Regions from separate parts of the Dactylosporangium sp. CA-139066 genome, predicted to be linked through region 2. Evidence: riboswitches for the same ligand, from Rfam matches in the RefSeq annotation. Region 2 holds a riboswitch; the other holds the start of a gene.

Region 1 (7,467 bases), on a different contig from region 2:
CGCAGCTCGTCCAGGCGGGCCCGCCACGGCCGGGCGAACGCGGCGTCGTCGGCGTCGGCGAGCGCCGGCCCGCGCCAGAGCGCCTCGGCCTCCCGCAACGCCGCGACCGCGAGGGCGGGCTCGGCCTCCGCCCGGGCCCGGCGGACCAGCTCCTCGAACCGCACGTGGTCGACGGCGCCCGGCTCGACGTCCAGCACGTATCCGGTCGGCCGGGCCTGCAGCACCCCGTCGGGCAGCGCCCGGCGCAGCCGGGAGACCAGCGACTGCAGCGCGTTACCGGCCCCGGACGGCGGGTGCTCGCCCCAGACGCCGTCGACCAGCCGCGCCGCGCTGACCACCCGCCCCGGCTCCAGCGCCAGCAGCGTCACCAGGACGCGCAGCCGCGCCCCGCCGACCTCGACGGGCGCGCCGTCGCCGTCGCGGACCTCGAGCGGTCCCAGCAGGCCGATCCACACGCCGCCGATTGCTGCACCCCCCTCGTGTCCGGTGCTCTAGGCTGCCGCTCGTGGCCCTGCAGCCGATTCGCACGGAACGGCTCGTGCTTCGCGAGCCTACCGTCGCCGACGCCGCCGACGTGCTGGTGTTCCGCGGCGACCCGGACGTCCAGCGGTACAACGACGACCCGTTGCGCACCGTCGCCGAGGCGGAGGCGTTCGTGGAGTACCTCGTCGCCGAGTCGGCCGCCGACCTGCGCCGCCACTGGGCGCTGGAGCTCGACGGCACCGTGATCGGCCTGATGGGCCTGCACAGCTGGCACCGCCAGCACCGCCGCGCCGAGGTGGGCTGCGACATGGCGGCGGCGCACTGGGGCCGCGGCTACGCATCCGAGGCGGCCGCCGCGATCCTGCGCCACGGCTTCACGGCGATGCGCCTGCACCGCGTGCAGGCCCACACGATCGCCGCCAACACCCGCTCGGTCCGCCTGCTGGAGCGCCTGGGCTTCACCCGCGAGGGCACGCTGCGCGAGTTCTCCCTGGAGACGGACGGCCGGTACCACGACAGCGTGGTCTTCGGCCTCCTCCGCCCGGAGTGGTCCGCGCGGCGCGGCTGACTACCAGTCGCGCCACTCCCCGGCCAGGTCGGCCGGGTCGGCGCCGCGGCGCTCGGCGAGCCCCTCGACGTCGATGCCGTGCTCGACCAGGACCTGGTCGATGTACTCCGAGAGCTCCTCGCGGATCGTGGTCTCGATGCTGCCGTCGTCGGCGTCGTTGAGCGCGTTGGCCACCCGCTCGACGGCGACCCAGATCGCGCCGTCACCGCCGCCGGGCGGCCGGCCGGCGATCTCCCGCTCGTAGGCGACCAGGGCGGCGTCGACGGCCTCGGTGAAGTCGGGCGGGAAGAACGTGATGGCGTACGCCTCGTCGGCCGGCAACGTTCCCGCGGCCACGGCCGCCGACTGCTGCGCCACCTCGCGCCGCCACTTCTGGCTGGGCCTCTCGATCACGGCGGCCAGCGTACGCTCAGCCGTCGCCGTAGTGGACGACCCACTTCGCGGTCCGGACCCCGCCGCGCGCCGTGATGTCGCGCCGCAGCTGCTGCTCGGGCTCGAGCAGGGGCCATGGACGAAGTATCGATGACCACCACAGTTTCGGGTGCCCCGCCGTTCAGTCGTTTTTGTCGTACCCCGCGACTAGGGTCGTGTGCATGACGTACGCGGAGGTGAACGGGGTCTCGTTGTGGTACGAGGAGCATGGCGGCGGCGAGCCGCTGGTGCTCCTGCACGGCGGGTTCTGGACGGTTGAGCTGTTCGGCCCGTTGCTCGAAACCCTCGCCCGGCGACGGCGGGTCATCGCCGTCGAGCTGCAGGGCCACGGGCACACGCCGGACGCGGACCGCCCGTTGCGGTATGAGACGCTCGGCGACGACGTCGCGGCGCTGATCCGGCACCTTGGGCTCGAGCGGGCCGATGTGTTCGGCTACTCGCTCGGAGCGGGCACGGCGCTGCGGGTCGCCATCCAGCACCCCGACGTCGTGCGGCGGCTGATCGTCATGTCGACGCCGGTGCGGCGCACGGGCTGGTTCCCGGAGGTGCGCGCCGGGATGGCGCAGATCGGGCCGGAGATGGCGGAAGGAATGAAGGCCTCGCCGCTCTACGCGGCCTACGAGCGCGTCGCGCCGCGGGTGGAGGACTGGCCGGTCCTGGCCACGAAGCTCGGCGAGATGCTGCGCCGCGACTACGACTGGTCGGCCGAGGCCGCGCGGATCACGGCACCGACCATGCTCGTCTACGCCGACGCCGACTCCGTCCCGCCGTCCCACATCGCCGAGTTCTACGCGCTGCTCGGCGGCGGCCTGCGCGACGCGGAGTGGGACGGCTCCAAGCGCGGCCCCAACCGGCTGGCGATCCTGCCCGGCCGCACCCACTACGACGCGACGGCCGCCCCGACGCTGCCGTCGCTGGTCGAGGAGTTTCTGTCGCTGCCGGACTGAGGGGCCCGCAACGGGCGATCGATGATGGTGCTAGCGTTGGGCCGCGGTCATGAGCACCAGCGTCAAGCCCCGGCTCGCTGGTCGGCAACCCTTCGTTCGCGGGCGGGGTGCTCCGGGTGATGACCGGGCTCGGCGCGATGGGCGCCGGGCAAGCCGCGACGCCCGAGGGGTGCATGCCGAGTGATCGTGTCCGAGGTCGAGTTCCGTCCGGCGGGGCCGCAGGACGCCGAGCGGGTGGCGCTGCTGCACGCGGACAGTTGGCGCCGCCACTACCGCGGCGCCTACGCCGACGCCTTCCTCGACGGCGACGTCGAAGCCGACCGCATTGCGGTGTGGACGGCGAAGCTCGCCTCCCCCGCCGGCACCGAGACGGTGCTCGCCGAGCGGGACGGGCGGCTCGAGGGCTTTGTCCACGTCGTGTTCGACGACGACCCGCGGTGGGGCAGCCTCGTCGACAACCTCCACGTCGTGCACGACCGGCGCCGCGGGGGCCTCGGCACGCGGCTGCTGGGCCGGGCCGCCGAGGCGATCGGTGAACGCGCCGCCGGCGACGCGATGTACCTCTGGGTGCTGCAGCAGAACACCGCGGCGCAGGCGTTCTACGCCGCCCGCGGCGGGACGTGCGTGGAGACGGTGGCGGTGTCAGCGCCCGCCGGCAACCCGGCGTGGCTCAACGGCGCCCCGAACAAGCTCCGGATGGCCTGGCCGGACGCCGCAACCCTCCGCACCGCCTGACGTCACTGGCGGGGGCGCCGGGCCCAGCGGACCCGGCGCCCCCGATCGGCGAGGTCAGCTGCCGTAGACCTGGAACTCCCACAGCGAGTAGCCGTACTGCGTCGCGCGCTGCGTGCCGTACATGCGCACGTAGCGCCCGGAGCCGGTCACGTTGAGCGTCTGGTTGCCGCCCGTGCCGGTGGTGGTGCTGTAGATGTTCGTCCAGTTGGTGCCGTCGTTGGACGTCTGGATCTGGAACGCCTTCGCGTAGGCGGCCTCCCAGTTCAGGTTCACCTTGCTGATGCTGTGCGTGGCGCCGAGGTCGACCTGCAGCCACTGCGGGTCGCTGAAGCCGCTCGACCAGCGCGTGCCGGTGTTGCCGTCGGTGGCGTTGCCCGCCGCAGTGCCGGCGTTCTCGCTCGACGAGGCCGTGGTCGGGTGGCCCTGGGAGAGCAGGTTGCCGCCGCCCGTGCCGCCGCCGGGAGTACCGGCGAGACCGAACTCGTACAGCGAGTAACCGTAGGCGGTGGCGCGCTGCGTGCCGTACATGCGCACGTAGCGTCCGGAGCCGGTCACGTTGAGCGTCTGGTTGCCGCCGGTTCCCGTCGTGGTGCTGTAGATGCTCGTCCAGTTGGTGCCGTCGTTGGACGTCTGGATCTGGAAGGCCTTCGCGTAGGCGGCCTCCCAGTTCAGGTTGACGTTGGTGATGTTGTACGACTGGCCCAGGTCGACCTGCAGCCACTGCGGGTCGCTGAACGCGCTCGACCAGCGGGTGCCCGTGTTGCCGTCGGTGGCGTTGCCGGCACCGAGGGTGGCGTTCTCGCTCGAGGAGGCCGTGGTCGGCTTGCCCTGGGCGATGTTGTTGCCGGGCGGCGGCGTCGTCGTGCCGCCCTTCTTGTTGTAGACCGCGACCCAGTCGATGTTCATCTGGCCGCCGGAGATGGTGCTGGCGTTGGGGCCGCCACCGAACGCGTCGGGGAAGCCGCCGCCCATCGCAAGGTCGTAGATGATGAAGAACGGGTGGTGCACCGCGTTGTTCCACGTCGTCGCGTCCACCCGCGTCGCCGGCAGCGTGAAGTAGTTGGCACCGTCGAGGTACCACCGGATCTCCTCCGGCGACTTCGACCGGTCAATCTCCACCGCATACGTGTGATACCCGGTCTGACACCCGGCACACGCACGCTCACCACTACCCAGACCGGTCGACTCGTTACACGGACCACCCGGGTTCGTCCCGCAGTGCAGCGTCCCGAACACCGAGCTACGCCCGTTGATGTCCTCCAGAATGTCGACCTCACCACTCGTCGGCCACGGCGTACCGGTCCGCAGCGTCGAACCGAGCATCCAGAACGCCGGCCAGTACCCCGCCCCGTTCGCCGTCGTCACATTGGGCTGCTGGATCGAGGACTCCATGCGCACCACGTCGCCGGCGTCCGCGCCGAACGTGGCCGCCTGCGTCTCGATGCGCCCGGACGTCCAGCCCGCCCGCGGGTCGGTGCCCGAGTGCAGGGCCCGCAGCACCAGGTGCCCGTTGCCGTCCTGGAACACGTTGGCCGTGCTGTTGGTCATCGTCTCGATCTCACCGGTACCGAACGAGCTGCCCGGCCCCGTGTCGTACTTCCACGTACCCGTGTTCACGCCGGTGCCCGCGGCACCGTTGAACTCATCGCTCCAGGTCAGCGTGAACCCGGCCGGCGGAACGGGCGCGGCCGCGGCCGCCAGCTGCGCCACCTGCGTCCCGGCGCCGGCCTTCGCATCACTGCTGGTACCGGCATACGCGACGGCGGTGATGGCCACCAGCCCGAGCGTCGCCGCGGCGGTGACGCCCGCGGCCCAGCCCTTGATCCGGCGCGGCGGGCGCCGGTGCTGCGATTCGAGGTTGTGCATGGGCTCTCCTCGTGGGGTGCGCGTCCGACCGGCCGCATGGTTGGGGCGTGCCGATGGCGGATCGGCACGGCCGGCGGGCGCTGTGAGAGGGATTAGAGAGCGCTCTCTCAGTCGCACGCTACCAACACCGACCCCTGGGAAGTCAAGGGCGGAGAGCGATTTCCTGCCGGGAGCGCGCGGGATGCGACAAGGGTGGTCATTCATTGACATGCATGAGTATCGCTCCGATGCTGACCGCACCCCCCACGAAGGGAATCCGAGGATGAACCTCCGCATCCGGGCCGCGCTCACCGCCGCGGCCACCAGCATCGTCGCCGCCGTGGCGTTCGCCCCCGCGGCGCACGCCGCGGTCGACACGACCCGCACCCCGGGCCTGGCCCGCTACACCGTCACGCTCACCAGCAACAGCACCGGCGCCTCGTGGACCGGCCACCAGGCGATCACGTTCACCAACACGTCCCCGACCGCGCTGAGCGAGGTCTATCTGCGCCTGTGGGACAACTACCACGGCACGTGCCCGTCCGGCACCCCGATCACGGTCAGCAACCTTTCCGGCGGTACGGCGGGTGCGCTCACCGTCGGCTGCACCGCCCTGAAGGTCACGCTGCCCGCGTCCCTGCCCCAGAACGCTTCGGCGTCGATCGGCTTCGACCTGTCCATCACGGTGCCGAGCGGCGCGGACCGGTTCGGCAGCGACGGGGCGTACAACTTCATCGGCAACGCCCTGCCGGTGCTCGCCGTGCGCGACGGCGCCGGCTGGCACCTCGACCCGTACACGAACAACGGCGAGTCGTTCTACAGCCTCATCAGCGACTTCGACGTGACCTTGGACCACCCCACCGCCCTGGCGGTCCCCGCGACCGGCACGTCCACGGACACGCCCGGCGCGAGCGGCCGCACGGTGACGCACGCGGTGGCCACCCAGGTCCGCGACTTCGCCTGGGCCGCCGGCCCGTTCACGAAGATCACCGGCGTCTCCCCGGCCGGTTACCGCGTCAACGTGTACCGCACCAGCGCCATCAGCTCGAGCAGCGCCCAGTCGATGCTCACCACGGCCGAGAACGCCCTGGACGCGCACTCGTCCCGCTTCGGCGCCTACCCGTACGGTGAGGCGGACGTGGTGCTGGACAACAACTTCTGGTTCGGCGGCATGGAATACCCCGGCTTCGTGCTCGACGTCGTCTCCAGCAACGCACTGGCCCACGAGCTGGCCCACCAGTGGTTTTATGGAATCGTGGGCGACGACGAGTACACCACGCCGTGGCTGGACGAGGCGTTCACCGACTACGCCACGGACCTCTACTTCGGCCGCACCGGCACCAACTGCTGGAACTCGGTGACGTGGCAGTCGTCGAGCGAGCGCCTGACCAGCTCGATGGCATACTGGGACGCCCACTCGAGCCGCTACTCCACGGTCGTCTACGGCTACGGCAAATGCGCCCTGCACGACCTGCGCCGCACCTTGGGCACGACGGCGATGACGAACATGATGTACGCGTACGCCCAGTCCCACTGGTACGGCGTCTCGACGGTCCCGGACTTCAAGGCCGCCGCCCAGTCCGCCGCCGGCTCGACGAGCCTGACGTCGTTCTGGACGACGCACCGCATCGACGGCTGAGCCCTGCACTAAGGTGGTCGGCGGAGGCGTGAGGGCGGCTGGTGCCCCTCCCGGTCTTCAAAACCGAGGTGGCCCGGCATCCGGGCCAGGCGGGTTCGATTCCCGTCCGTCTCCGCCAACCAGCATCCTCCACGCCTTCGGGGTTCGGCTGGATCAATGCAGGCGAGTCGACTCCGAACCCCAGTTGGTTCCTGGGTGTCTCGAGTCCGGATCGCTGCCGCGTCCATGGGACCGTCGGTGCCGTACGGTCGTTATCTGTGGATCTGCTCGAACGCGCCGCCGCATTGGACGAGCTCGACGCCGGACTGGCCGGTCTCTCGTCGCGTGGTGGCGTCGTGCTGCTCGCCGGTGAGGCGGGCATTGGCAAGTCGGCGCTGGTCAAGCGGTTCCGCCAGCGGCGCTCGGCGGAGGCCGACTTCCTCATGGGCTCGTGCGACCCGCTGCTGACACCACAGGCCCTGGGCCCGGTGTATGACATCGCCCGCGAGGTCGGGGGCCGGCTGAGCGAAGCGCTGGCGTCGGGTCGACGCGAGACGATCTTCGCGGCGTTGCTCGGTCACCTGGCGCTGGCGGCGCGACGGCACGTCGTGGTCGTGGAGGACGCACACTGGGCCGACGAGGCCACGCTGGACCTCTTGGTGTTTCTGGGGCGCCGGATGGAGCACACACCGGCGTTACTGCTCGTGACCTACCGCGACGACGAGCTGGGCGCCGACCATCCGCTGCTCACTGTGATCGGTCGCCTGCCGGCGGACGCCGTACGGCGGGTCCGGTTAGCGTCCTTGTCCGAGGCCGCAGTGGCGGAAATGGCAAGGCGG
Region 2 (7,467 bases):
CCGGGTCGGCGGCCACGACGTTGAGCAGGGCGCTGGTCCAGGCGTAGCCGACGGTGTTGGACAGGCTGCGCCGGGCCGCCTCGACCAGGCCCCGGTCGACCATGTGCACCGCGGGCGTGGAGACGGACAGGGTGCCCAGCGAGACGTCCTGGGGCAGCAGCGAGACGTTGTCGCCGACCGTGACGACCTTGCCCAGCAGGGCCAGCCGCAGCATCTCCGGCGACACCACCGCCATGATCTCGGCCGGGCCGTTGAGCGTCACCCCGGACGCGGCCCGCAGCGGCGCGGGGGCCACGGTGACCTGGCCGCCGTCGCGCAGGCCGAGGTTGCCCAGCAGCAGGTCGTCGGCGTAGAGCAGGGCCCGGCTCGCGCTCGGCTCGGCGACCGCGACGATGCCGGCCGAGGTGCGCCGCCCGGTCAGCGTGACCGGGTCGCCCGGCCGCAGCCCGAGCGCGGTGATGACCTCCGGGTGCAGGCGCACGACGCCGCGGCGGGCATCGAGCGCGGCGGGGCGCAGGCTGGCAGTGAGCGTCAAGGTCGCCGACACGCAGTCGAGCGTAGCCGTTGCTGAGAAGGGCCTGAGTGGTTCGGCCTCCGGCCACGTCGGGTGCGTACGGTTGGCGAATGCGACTACGCCTGCCCAGCCTCAGCCGGCGCCGGATCATCTCCGGCGCCGTTGCCATCGTGCTCGTCGCGGGGCTGGTCGGCTGGGCGGCGGCGCCCAAGCCGAAGAGCTTCCGCACCGCCGACCAGATGATCACGGTGCGCACCGGGCCGGACGACTCGGCCGAGGTCAGCCTCGACACCACGCTGTACGTGCCCAAGTCCGCGAGCGCGGGGCACCCGGTCCCGGCGATCATGCTGGCGCACGGCTTCGGCGGCACGAAGCAGAGCGTCCGCGGCGACGCCGAGCTGTACGCCGACCAGGGCTACGCCGTGCTGACCTGGACCGCGCAGGGCTTCGGCCGCTCCACCGGCGAGATCCATGTCGACAGCCCCGACTGGGAGGTCAAGGACGCCCAGCGGCTCGTCGACTGGCTGGCCGCCCGGCCCGACATCGCCAAGGTCGGCGGCGACCCGAAGGTGGCCGCGGTCGGCGGCTCCTACGGCGGCGCGCTGTCGCTGCTGCTCGCCGCGCAGGACCCGCGCATCGACGCGATCGTGCCGATGATCACCTGGAACGACCTGGTCAACGTCTTCCTGCCGGGCGGGGTGTTCAAGAAGCAGTGGGCCGGGCTGTTCTTCGGCTCGTCGGAGAACCCGGACAACCCGCAGTGCGGCCGATTCGCCGCCGACATCTGCCGGGCGTACCTCGACATCGCCGCCACCGGCCGGGCCACGCCCGCCTCGGAGGCGCTGCTGCGCAAGTCCTCGCCGTCGTCCGTAATCGACAAGATCAAGGCGCCGACGCTGCTCGTCCAGGGGCAGATCGACACCCTGTTCCCGCTCAGCGAGGGCGACGCCAACGCCCGCGGCATCGCCGCCAACGGCACCCCGGTGCGGGTCGCCTGGTTCACCGGCGGCCACGACGGCGGCACCGGCCCGCAGTCCGAGGTCGACCGGCTGCGGCTGCTGGCCGGCCAGTGGCTCGACCACTACCTCAAGGGCAACGGCGCGGCGCCCGAGAACAGCTTCACCTACGCGCGTGTCTCCGGCCTCAACGCGCAGGGCCGCGGCGTGGTCACCACCGCGTCCAAGGTGGCGGACTACCCGGGCCTGCACGACGCGGGCACGTCGGTCGACCTGCGCGGCCCGGCCCAGTCGATCGCCAACCCGCCGGACGGCAACCCGGCCGCGATCTCGTCGCTGCCGATCGCCGGCCTGTCGAGCCTGCTCGGCGCGGCCGGGGCGGCCGGGGCCGGGGTGACCCGGGAGGTGCCCGGCCAGAACGCGAGCTTCGTCTCCGCGCCGCTGCTGGGCGCCCTCGACGTCGCCGGCGCGCCCGCCGTCAAGCTGCGGGCCGCGTCCCCGACCGGCGAGGCGACGCTGTTCGTCAAGCTCTACGACCTGCCGGGCGACGGCTCGCCGGGGAACATCCCGGACGGGCTCATCGCCCCGATCCGCCTCACCGGGCTGGCGAAGGACATCTCCGGCGCGGTGCCGGTGACCGTCACCCTGCCCGCCGTCGTGCACCGCTTCGAGGCCGGGCACCGGATCGGCATCACCGTGGCGACCTCCGACAGCGCCTACTGGTCGCCGTCGGAGCCGGTGGTGTACACCGTGGCGGTCGACGGCGCGGTCACGCTGCCCGCCATCGCCGGCACGCCGCTCGCCGACCCCGATGTGATCTGGGTGTACGTCCTGATCGGCCTCGTCGCCGCCATCGCGCTCGGTCTCGTCCTGGTGCTGCTGCTGGCCCGCCGCCGGGCCCGGCGCATCGACCGCAGCTTCGAGACCGACCTCGTCGACACGCCGCTGGTCGTGCGGGGGCTGCGCAAGGAGTACAAGGACTTCGTCGCGGTCGCCAAGGTGGACTTCACCGTCAACCGCGGGCAGGTCGTCGGCCTGCTGGGCCCGAACGGCGCCGGCAAGACGACGTCGCTGCGCGTGCTCATGGGCCTCACCCGGCCGACGTCGGGGGAGATCCTCGTCTTCGGCCACCGGCTGCTGCCCGGCGCGCCGGTGCTGTCCCGGGTCGGCGCGCTGGTCGAGGGGCCGGGCTTCCTGCCGCACCTCACCGGCGCGCAGAACCTGGAGCTGTACTGGAAGGCGACCGGCCGCCCGGCCGCCGACGCGCGCTTCGAGGAGGCCTACGACATCGCCGGCCTCGGCAGCGCCGTGCACCGCAAGGTGCGCACCTACAGCCACGGCATGAAGCAGCGCCTCGCGATCGCGCAGGCCATGCTCGGCCTGCCGGAGCTGCTCGTGCTCGACGAGCCGACGGACGGGCTCGACCCGCCGCAGATCGCCGAGATGCGCCGGGTGCTGCGCCGCTACGCCACCGGCGGGCGGGCGGTGCTGGTCTCCAGCCACCTGCTGGCGGAGGTCGAGCAGACGTGCACCGACGTCGTGGTCATGCACCGCGGCGAGGTGGTCGCCGCGGGGCCGGTCGAGGACATCGTCGGCGACTCCCCGACGGTGCAGCTGGACGTCTCCGACGTCGTCGAGGCCGAGAAGGTGCTGCGCGACCTCGCCGGCGTCCGCTCGGTCGCCGCGGCGGACGGCCGCGGGCTGGTCGTCGACGTCGACGGCATGCCGCGCGCCGAGATGGTGGCGGCGCTGGTGCGCGCCGGGGTCGGCATCGACCGGGTCGCGCCGCGCCGGCGGCTGGAAGACGCATTCCTTTCATTGGTCGGCGGGGACACCAAGGCGAGCGGGGAGCGGCCGTGAGCGGTTCGGAGCGAAGCGGCGCCCGGTCTGGGTCGACCGTCGCGAAGCCTCGTCGAGCCAGACTGGGCGTTGAGACCGCTCACCACAAGCACAGTCGACGGCCCTTGCACGGCCGCAGCGAAGCGGAGGACGCGTGAGCATGGATACAGCTACAGCTGTGATCGGGGGCGCGGCGGGCTACCGGCCGGGCGCGACCCTCTCGCTGTGGACCGAGATCCGACGGCAGGCCTCGCGCCGGCGCACGCAGCTGGCGCTGGGCTTCATGGTGCTGCTGCCACTGATCATCCTGACCGCGTTCCAGCTCGACAGCGGCAACGACAACGGCGGCGGCAACAACGGCGAGTTCTCCCGCCTGTCGGACCTGGCCACCTCCGGCGGCCCGAACTTCACCCTGTTCACCCTGCTGGTCTCGTCCGGCTTCCTGCTCGTCGTGGTGGTCGCGCTGTTCTGCGGCGACACCGTGGCCAGCGAGGCGAGCTGGGGGAGCCTGCGCTACCTGCTGGCCATGCCGGTGCCCCGGGCGCGCCTGCTCGGCATCAAGCTGACCGTCGCGCTGCTCTACAGCCTGCTCGCGATCCTCACCCTGGTGGCCACCGCGCTGCTGGCCGGGACGCTGCGCTACGGCTGGGCGCCGCTGAGCGCCCCGATCGGCGGGGAGATCCCGGCCGGCACGAGCGTGGTGCGGCTGCTGGAGATCGTCGGGTACCTGTGCGTGTCCCTGCTCGTCGTGGCGTCCCTGGCGTTCCTGCTGTCGGTGTCGACCGACGCGCCGCTGGGCGCCGTCGGCGGGGCGGTGCTGCTGCAGATCCTGTCGAACATCCTCGACCAGATCACCGCGCTGGGAAACCTGCGCACCGTGCTGCCGACCCACTACGCCGACGCCTGGCTGGGCCTGCTGTCCAGCCCTATGCAGACCGGCGATCTGGTCAAGGGCTGTGTGGCTGCGCTGATGTACGCCACCGTGTTCTTCTCCCTGGCCTGGTGGCGCTTCCTGCGCAAGGACGTCGTCAGCTGAGGACGCAGCGCGTGGTGAGCTGAGGGCTGCGGACCCCTGCATGGACGGGCCGCTACCGGCCGGTAGGGTGCCCGTCCATGCGGATCTCCGCCCTCGGTGGCGCGTGCGTGTTGGTCGTGGGGCTCGCCGCCCTCGCGGCGGGCCTCTACTACGACCAGGCGCACCTGGTGCAGTGGACGCACTTCGCGCAGACGTCGAACCTGACGCAGGGGCCGACGGAGGTGGAGACCGCCCGCATCTTCACCCTGCTCGGCGCGATCGCCAGCGGGTTCGGGGCCGCGGTGGCGGCCGGCAGCACGCTGCTGGCCCGCCTCGGCGGCCGCACCGGCCAGTGGGTGCTGCGCCTCATAGCGGTCCTGCTGCTCGTCGTCATGCTGCTCATCGCCGTGGCCGTCATCGTCGGCTCGTTCACCGGCGACGACCCGGTGGCCGTCATCGAGACGCCGTGGTGGCTGCTCACCGCCGAGTGGGGCGCCCTCGTCCTCGCGGTGCTGGGCGCCGGCACCGCGACCGCGCAGCTGTGGCGCTTCGTGCCCGAGTCATGAGGCCGATGCTCGTCGTGGCCGGCGGCGCCACCGTCGCGGGGCGTCAGGCGGCCCCGTAGCCGGGGACCGTCCGGATCGGCGGGCGGTCGGGGTGGGAAACGGGCGTCTCTCGCGGTACCACCGCGGAGTCATGCCGCTCGAACTGCGTCAGCGTCGGCCAGAGCGCCCGCTCGGGGGCCACCCGGGCGTGGATCGTGTGCACGATCGTCGCCGCCATCCGCCCCAGCGCCGCCGTGTCCTGGTGGCCGTGGGTGCGCTGGCCGAGGTCGACCTGCGCCACCGCGTCCAGCCCGTGCCCGCGGAACGTGTCGATGAGCAGCCCCGTCTCCACGCCGTAGCCGGCCGCGAACGGCAGCGACTCCAGCAGCGTGCGCCGCGCCGCGTACTCGCCGGCCAGTGGCTGGACCACCCCGGCGAGCTCCGGGAAGTGGGCGTTGAGCAGCGGCCGGGCGGCGAGCTCGGTGACCCGCCCGCCGCCGGCCGCGGAGACGTCGAGCAGCGGCCGGTCGTAGAACGCCTTGACCATCAGCGTGGCCGGGTCGGCGAAGAGCGGGCCGAGCAGCCCGGTCACGAAGTGCGGGCGGAAGTCTGTGAGGTCGGCGTCGACGTACACCAGCACGTCGCCCTTCGTCACCGCGAGCGCCTTCCACAGCACCTCGCCCTTGCCCGGCCGAGACCCGGCCGCCGGCAGGATGTCGTCGCGGTGGTGCACGGTCGCCCCGGCCGCCGCCGCCACCTCGGCGGTGCGGTCCACGGAGCCCGAGTCGACCACGATCACCTCGTCGACGAGCGGCCCCAGCGTCCGTACCCCGGTCACGATCTCCCCGACGGTCGGCTCCTCGTCCAGGGCCGGCAGCACCACGCTCACCCGGGTATCGCCCTTCGCCGCGAGCACGTCCTCCTCCGGCCAGTCCCGCCAGCCGGACGTGCGCCGTGCGAACCAGTCCGCCGCGATCGGGTGCATGAGTGAACGCTAGCCCCGTCCACCCCGTGAGATGGCTCATACCCGGGCCCGGGTGGCGCCCCTTACAATCGGGGAACAACTGAATACCTCATCCAGAGGGGCAGAGGGATACGGCCCGATGAAGCCCCGGCAACCCCTGCGAGCGTCTCGATGCTGAGGCCCGCCCGCTCGCGGTAGGTGCCAAATCCGTCCTTGCGCGAAACCGCGCTCGGAAAGATGAGAGGAAGGCCTCCCGCCATGACCTCGACGCTCGGCGTCTTCACCGACTCGCCCGCCCGCAACCTCGTGTGCCGCGGCTGCGGCGCCACCTTCCCGCTCGCCGCGCAGCACGCCTGTTACGAGTGTTTCGGCCCGCTCGAGGTCGGCTACGACCCCGAGGCGCTGGCCCGGGTGACACGTGAGCAGATCGAGGCGGGTCCCCAGAACATCTGGCGCTACGCGCCGCTGCTGCCGGTCGGCGTCGACCCGTCCACCCGCGTCACCCTCGACCCGGGCCTCACCCCGCTGGTCAAGGCCGACGGCCTGGGCAAGGAGCTCGGGTTCACCGCGCCGCTGTACGTCAAGGACGACTCGGCCAACCCGACCCACTCGTTCAAGGACCGGGTCGTGTCGGTCGCGCTGACCGCCGCGCGGGCGCTGGGCTTCACGCGGTACTCCTGCGCCTCCACCGGCAACCTCGCCAACTCCGTCGCCGCGCACGCCGCGCGCGCCGGCGTCCCGTCGACCGTGTTCATCCCGGCCGACCTGGAGCCCGGCAAGGTCGTCATGACGGCGGTGTACGGCGGCGAGGTCGTCGCCATCGAGGGCTCCTACGACGAGGTCAACCGGCTCTGCTCCGAGCTGACGGAGACCGACGAGTTCGAGGACACCGCGTTCGTCAACGTCAACGTCCGGCCGTTCTACGCCGAGGGCTCCAAGACGCTCGGCTACGAGGTCGCCGAGCAGCTCGGCTGGCGCATCCCGGCCCAGGTGGTCATCCCGATGGCCAGCGGCGAGCTGCTGACGAAGATCGACAAGGCGTTCGTCGAGCTGGTCGAGATCGGGCTCGTGCCGCCGAGCGAGTGGAAGGTCTTCGGCGCCCAGTCGGCCGGCTGCAACCCGATCGCCAAGGCGCTGCACGACGGCGTCGACGAGATCACCCCGGTGCGGCCGACCGGCATCGCGAAGTCGCTGAACATCGGCGACCCGGCGGCCGGCGTCTACGCGCTGGAGGCGGTGCGCCGGACCGGGGGCTGGATGGAGTACGTCGACGACGACGAGATCCGCGCCGGCATCCAGCTGCTGGCCCGCACCACCGGCGTGTTCGCCGAGACGGCCGGCGGCGTCACCACCGCGGTGCTCAAGAAGCTGGTCGAATCGGCCAAGCTCGACCCCAACGCCGAAACGGTCATCTTCAACACCGGCGACGGCCTCAAGACCCTCGATGCGGTCGCGGAGCGGGTCGGCCCGACCCACCGTGTCAAGCCCTCGCTGAAGTCGGCCCGCGAGGCCGGCCTGCTCGGATGATTTTTTGAGCGACGATCATTACCGAGCGTTCAGATTGAGAGAGCGCTTCCAGACTTGGACGAGGAACGGATCGTCCGAATGGCGGAGTTTATCGATACTGAGCGTGA

The links. A riboswitch is a leader RNA that binds a small molecule or an ion and turns the genes downstream of it on or off. The one in region 2 is predicted to bind S-adenosylmethionine.
Region 1: linked by a shared signal. The riboswitch ahead of ACQEVU_RS14340 (N-acetyltransferase family protein) and the one ahead of thrC (threonine synthase) in region 2 are both predicted to bind S-adenosylmethionine.

The regions. Positions count from the first base shown of each region.
Region 1 covers NZ_JBNJNH010000001.1:3,135,374-3,142,840, reverse strand. Annotated here, with positions in the region: gene ACQEVU_RS14360 (BTAD domain-containing putative transcriptional regulator) at 1-455, opposite strand, end outside; gene ACQEVU_RS14355 (GNAT family N-acetyltransferase) at 539-1,051, shown strand; gene ACQEVU_RS14350 (hypothetical protein) at 1,052-1,444, opposite strand; gene ACQEVU_RS14345 (alpha/beta fold hydrolase) at 1,645-2,430, shown strand; SAM riboswitch class IV at 2,476-2,591, shown strand; gene ACQEVU_RS14340 (N-acetyltransferase family protein) at 2,611-3,165, shown strand; gene ACQEVU_RS14335 (discoidin domain-containing protein) at 3,220-5,031, opposite strand; gene ACQEVU_RS14330 (M1 family metallopeptidase) at 5,294-6,649, shown strand; tRNA gene ACQEVU_RS14325 (tRNA-Sec) at 6,672-6,767, shown strand; gene ACQEVU_RS14320 (ATP-binding protein) at 6,907-7,467, shown strand, end outside.
Region 2 covers NZ_JBNJNH010000002.1:1,900,681-1,908,147, forward strand. Annotated here, with positions in the region: gene ACQEVU_RS53485 (AAA family ATPase) at 1-547, opposite strand, end outside; gene ACQEVU_RS53490 (alpha/beta fold hydrolase) at 625-3,330, shown strand; gene ACQEVU_RS53495 (ABC transporter permease) at 3,470-4,345, shown strand; gene ACQEVU_RS53500 (hypothetical protein) at 4,423-4,890, shown strand; gene ACQEVU_RS53505 (glucosyl-3-phosphoglycerate synthase) at 4,934-5,854, opposite strand; SAM riboswitch class I at 5,940-6,077, shown strand; gene thrC (threonine synthase) at 6,092-7,360, shown strand.